2 regions of the Paenibacillus sp. FSL E2-0178 genome follow, and region 2 is predicted to be linked to the other one. Evidence: predicted binding sites of a transcription regulator. Region 2 holds the regulator's gene; the other holds the start of a gene.
The links. Region 2 encodes Rex, which represses fermentation and respiration genes when NADH is low (regulators of the CRP and FNR family bind a similar motif). Its sites were predicted from a motif close to TTGTGAAATATTTCACAA; they were not measured.

Region 1 (3,169 bases), 4.1 Mb from region 2:
GTAGTTGTTACCGACCGTCGGGCTGAATTCGAGACTCGCCAGCGGGAAGTAGGCTGACCATCCGGCATCCGGCGATCCGCCGATAACGAAGGAAATGTTCAGCAGCATGGCCCCCATGAAGAAGAGCCAGAAGCTGACGGCGTTAAGCCGCGGGAACGCGACGTCACGCGCACCGATCTGCAGCGGAATGATCACATTCATCAGACCGATGATGAACGGCATGGCCATGAACAGGATCATAATTAGGCCATGCGTGGTAAATACCTCATTGTAATGCTGGGCATCGAGGAATTTCATTTCCGGCGCTGCCGTCTGCAGGCGCATCATCATCGCGTCCACACCGCCGCGGAACAGCATGAGCAGCGCCGCGAGGATATACATGACACCAATTTTTTTGTGATCTACAGTAGTAAGCCATTCACGCCAGAGGTATCCCCATTTCTTGAAATAGGTAAGCCCGACGAGAATCCCGATGGTGGCAAGTGCAATGCTGACCATGGCTCCGTATATCAAGGGTTCGCCGTGAACCTTAAATTTGTCTAAATCCATTAGGGTGGCTCCTTTCAGTGTGTTACGTTAAGCTCTTGCAGAGCTAGTGGCCATCATGAGTCTCGGCATCTACGGGTGAGCTTGGCAGCGGCTGTTCGACTTCCGGATCAGGTTCGCTGTCAAATTCGGTTCCGCTGGACGGCTCAGGAGAAGGGTGGATCTCTTTGTTATCCTGATGCTCTTCACTGCCGTTGTCCATATCCATCTCACTTCCGTCACCACTCATGTGTTCACTGTGGTCTCCAGGGGGAGGACTGAACTCCAAATGGGTCGAGGAATAGGTTTTGCGTCCGAGGAAGTCCGTGGCGAGCAGGCCTTTGAATTCATCCTCTGTAAGCTCTGGCGCGGTTTCCTTGACGTCGTTCACCCATTCGTCATAATCCTTGTTGCTCATAACAAGAGCTTCAAATTCCATGTGGGCAAAGCCTTTACCGCTGAAGTTGGCATTCTTTCCGATATAAGAGCCTTCGGTATCAGCAGAAAGGTGAAGCGTGGTGAGCATGTCGCTCATGGCGTACTTTTGTCCGGCAAGCTGTGGAATCCATAAGCTGGTAATGGTGCCGAATGAGTACATTCTGAATTCAACTGCACGATGCACAGGCATATTCACGTAGTTAACCGTTTCAATGCCTTCCTCCGGATAGCTGAAATGCCACTTCCAGTTGGAGGATGAAGCGTAAATGACCAGCGGTGTCTGATCTTTGTAATCCGCGGCCACGTTCTCAACCTCGGTAGTTGTCTTGACGGTTACAACTGACAAGAAGGCGACGATAATGATCGGGATAATAATCCAGATCGCTTCAAGTACCTTGTTGCCCTCCTCGTGTTCAGGAATATAACCCTCGTTACTCTTCTTCGCCCGGTATTTCACCAGTACAAAGATATATAAGATGTAGACAACTGCCAGAACACCAAGCATTACAACAATGGAGAGAATGATGGTGTCCGATAACGTCCTTGCAGACGGCCCCTTAGGATTCAGAACAGTGAGTGAACTGCATCCCGGCAGGAGAAGGATCAGGCTTAGAAACAAAGCGTATAACGGTCCCTTTTTTTTCATATAGAACTCCTTCCTTCAATACTACTTTTCATTCGCCGTTCATTAACGGGCTTACTACTTAACCTGTATCTATAGTAAGAACTACTTACCCATAATGCAAAATACATATTTTGTATATTAAGCTAAAAAAGACCTTAAAAATGGCGAACAAGTTAAATATGTGTGATCAAATTGTTACAACTAGTTAAAGGTATGATAAAGATCACTGTAGTGGCGCAGTTTAAGCTAATTTTAAGGTTGTTCAAACTTTGTTCAAAATTGCACAATTGTTATTAATTTTGTCACATTTATTTTGGGTCAAAAACATGTGATTTAACCGCATATTGCTTGCTGTGACAGCATTCGACGCGAATTGTCGTATTTCAGAAAAATAGCTGGATAATCATTTTCTCATTGCAAAAAGGGTAACAATATTTTAGCTTGCGGTTACAATCTCTCAAATTACGTTATATCTATGTGTGATAAAGTAATAGACAAATATACATAGATTGGAGATTGCTGCTGTGCCCATTAAAAAAATAATGCTGTTATTCTTCTCTTTATTCCTGATTACGGGTCTTGTACAGATCCCTGCTAACGCTGAAGGTAAGACTAATGTACTAAAGCTCGGGATCAACGATAAATTGAGCGGTATAGAAGCCGTGTCTGTAAAAGGCACATATTATGTCCCGCTGCGTGCGCTGGCCGATGAATTAAAATGGACGCTTACCGGCCTGACCGACGGAGTTCTGGTGTCTGGCGGCTCCGGGTCGCTGACCTTGCAGGGCGATGCCGGCGCTGTACTCAAAGATGGTACTGTGGTGCCTGTGAGCACTTTTTTGCAGGACGGTAAACTTATGGTTCCGCTGAAAGTAAGCGGGTATCTTGGGTATATCATATCCTTTGCGGGGGATAAATATTTACTCCGGGTGAAGGACGGCTCGGCGGGGCTTACGGATGATGCCTTTGTCACCAAGTATGCAGCTGAACTGAAACCTGCGGAGACAGCCCCGGCGGAGCCTGAACCCTCTGCTGAACCCGGCAAGCCGGGACAAACCGTATATCTTACTTTTGATGACGGCCCGTCGGCTACGACTTCCCAGCTGCTGGATATCTTAAGCAAGTATGAGGTGCAGGCAACCTTCTTCATGCTGGGAAATAACATGAACAAATATCCTTCGCAGGTGAAGCGGATAGTGAAGGAAGACTACGGCCTGGGGCTTCATGGCATGACACACCGCAAGGAGAAATTCTATGCTTCTCCGGCTGCGGCACTGGCAGAGATGTCGGGCGATAATGCTGTCCTCAAGAAGCTGACGGGCGCCACTACAACGCTGATCCGGCCGCCTTACGGAAGCAAGCCATATTTCACCAAGTCTTTCCGGGATAAGGTGCTGGGTCAGGGCTATCATCTCTGGGACTGGAATGTGGATTCGAATGACTGGAAGTACAAAGAAGACAGTGACAAGATCTACAATACAGTAATGGAGCAGGTTCACACGTTGAAGAAGTCGAAGACCAATCCGGTCATTCTGATGCATGATCAGAAGGCTACACTCAAGGTGCTGCCGCGCCTGCTAG
Region 2 (3,169 bases):
TCTTCGAACATATCCAGGTTGTTGTTGCTTGCCGCTCCGTCCGTACCCAGGGAGACCTTAACGCCTGCTCTGAGCAGCTCAGGAACACGGGCTACTCCGCTGGCCAGCTTCAGATTGCTGCCGGGATTGTGGGATACGCCGACATTGTGGCGGGCCAGAATCTCAATCTCTTCATCATTCAGATGAACACCGTGGGCGATCAGAGACGGCCGGGAAAACATTCCCAGCTTCTCCAGATGAGCGACCGGGCGCAGGCCGTAATCGGCCACATTCTGCTCCACCTCATGACGTGTTTCGGACATATGCGTGTGCATCGGCAGATCAAGATCATGAGCCGCCTGGACAAACTTCATGAAGAACTCCGGAGGACAGGTGTAAGGCGCATGCGGCGAGAGCATTGCAGTAATTCTGCCGTCAGCCTTGCCATGCCAGTTCCGGGCAAAAGCAATGGCTTCCGCCAGCTTATGATTCTGCACCTCTTCCGGACACAGGCCAATAACACCGCGCATAAGTACTGCACGGATGCCTGACTGCTCGGTAACCTCAGCAACCCGGTCCATATGATCATACATGTCGAGGAAGGTCGTAGTTCCGCCCTTCAGCATCTCAAGAACGGATAGCGAAGTGCCCCAGTACACATCCTCACCAGTGAATTTCTCTTCCATCGGCCACATTTTTTCCTGGAGCCAAGCCTGCAGTACCATATCATCACCGTACCCGCGCAGCAGGGACATTGCCGCATGGCCGTGGGTGTTGACGAGACCCGGCATGAACAGCAGCCGGCTGCCGTCAATAACCTCGGCATCCTCTTCAATTACAGGCTTCGCTTCACCTATGTAAGTAATCAGATCATTTTCGATGGTCATATAACCGCTCAGCACCGGCTTATCGCTGCCAGGCACCAGAAAACGTCCATCTTTAATAATGGTTTTATTGCTGCTCATCTTCAGCTTCGTCCTTTCCGTCATGCAAATAATAAGCCAGACTCTGCAAATCCGTAGTGAAATCGGCGGCATGAATCCGGATATTGGATGGAGTCTTAAGAATGACAGGGGCAAAATTCAGGATCGCCTCAATGCCGGAATCCACCAGAATGTCAGCAACGTTCTGTGCTTCACTGTCCGGAACGGTAATAATCCCGATGCGGATGCCCTGTGCACGAATGGTATCCCCCAGCTCACTCATCGGCTGAACAGTCAACGAGTTGATCTGCTGGCCTACCTTGGGCTCATAAGCATCAAATATAGCTGTAATCTTCATCGTATCCTTCAAGTAGGCATTGTAATTCGATAAGGCGTGGCCGAGATTACCTGCACCTACCAGAGCTACATTAATCTGCTGGTCCAGCTTGAGAATATGCCGGATCTTCTCAATCAGATAAGAGACATCATAACCAATGCCTTTTCTGCCGAAATCACCAAAATAAGCCAGGTCCTTACGGATCTGGGCGGGGTTGAGATCAAGCTTCTGTCCCAGCTCCTGAGAAGAAACTGTTGAGATTTCACGTTTTTGGAGATCGTTCAGGAAACGCAGGTACACTGGGAGTCTGCGAACGACGGCCTCCGATATTTTATCCGATTTCATGTTTTCTCCTCCTAAAAGTTTTGATAGCATATGCTGCTTGATTCAACTTCGCAAAACTCGCTTCGTAAGCATTCACTTAGGTTTGATAGCATATACTTCTTGATTCAACTTCGCAAAACTCGCTTCGTAAGCATTCACTTAGGTTTGATAGCATATGCTGCTTGATAAGCCGGTTATAGGAACCGTGCTCCGGGACTGCCCGTTTGGGCAGCACCCCTTGAGCGCGGGACTTCAGAACAATAATTACTTATACATAATATCAACCGGAGACGGATTATTAAACCCCGCCATCTTCAAGCCATTCTGCAATCCGCGGAACGATCTGATCCGTCAGCATATGCTCCATCTTGGGACCGGGCAGCGAATACAGGAAATACTTCCCATAATAAGATTCGATTACCCTGGTATCATATACAATAACGATTCCGCGGTCCTGCGCGGTGCGGACCAGCCGCCCGAAGCCTTGCTTGAAGCGGATTACGGCCTGCGGGACGGACAGCTTCATGAACGGATTCTTCTTCTGTGCCTGGAGCAGCTCCGACTTTGCCTCAGCCAGCGGATGATTGGGCGGCTGGAACGGCAGTCTGACAATGGCCAGACAGGTCAAAGCTTCGCCGGGAATGTCTACACCTTCCCAGAAGCTGCTCGTACCCAGCAAGACTGACGCCGAACTGTCCTGGAACCGCCGGATCAGCTTGCTCCGGCTGCCGCCTTCTACACCTTGTCCAAGCACCGCGATATCCTGCGAAGCCAGGGCCTCCTTCAGCGGATCATAGACCTGGCGCAGCATCTTGTAGGAGGTGAAGAGCACCAGCATCCGCCCGCGGGTAGCCACGGCAGTTTCTGCCAGTGAATGGACGAGTGTATCCACAAAGCGGGCATCCCCAATGCTTCCCTTGACACTCGGGAAGTCACGTGGAATGACAAGCAGTGCCTGCTCACGGTATTTGAACGGCGACGGAAGCAGGGCTGTCATCAGACGGCCCTGCTCTGCAGCCTCACCAAGACCGAGATTATCTATCATGAACTGGAATGACTTATCCACAGACAAGGTGGCCGAGGTCAGGATGATACTCTTCTTCTTGTCGAAGAACAGCTCTCTGAGTTGGGTGCTCACATCCACCGGAACGGCATACATCTGCAGCGATTTGCCGCGGTAATTGCCGCTCCCCTCCAGCCAGTACACGATATTCTCGTCATTCAGCCCCATAAAGAAACGGATCTGCTCCCGGATGGAGGCCAAGTCCTTGAACAACCCGCCGATATCCGTCACAAGACTGTCCGAAGAGGACTGGCTGTCCGTATCACGCATCTCACTAAGCATTTTATCACCCTTGCGGATGATATCGCTCAAGCTGAGGTTAAGTGTATTCTCCAGAGCGGCCAGCTCCTCCCACTCTTTGGGCTTCTTGCCCGGCTGCAGGCGTGCGACCAGCTGGCCGGCTTCACCGGCTCCGGCATCGCTGCGTTCAGGCAGCAGGCCGAAGAGCTTGTCGCTAAGTGTATCCCATGACTCCTTGACGGTAAGCAGATCCGGATAGATCCGGTCGATAACGCCGCTCCATTCCGAAGCCTGCTCACTGCC

Region 1: the regulator Rex is predicted to act here: its motif matches at 1,858-1,875, upstream of qoxA (cytochrome aa3 quinol oxidase subunit II).

What each region holds. Positions count from the first base shown of each region.
Region 1 covers NZ_CP151953.1:3,545,497-3,548,665, reverse strand. Annotated here, with positions in the region: gene qoxB (cytochrome aa3 quinol oxidase subunit I) at 1-549, opposite strand, end outside; gene qoxA (cytochrome aa3 quinol oxidase subunit II) at 593-1,609, opposite strand; gene MHI42_RS15515 (polysaccharide deacetylase family protein) at 2,113-3,169, shown strand, end outside.
Region 2 covers NZ_CP151953.1:7,762,069-7,765,237, reverse strand. Annotated here, with positions in the region: gene MHI42_RS33450 (amidohydrolase) at 1-944, opposite strand, end outside; gene MHI42_RS33445 (redox-sensing transcriptional repressor Rex) at 931-1,584, opposite strand; gene dinG (ATP-dependent DNA helicase DinG) at 1,862-3,169, opposite strand, start outside.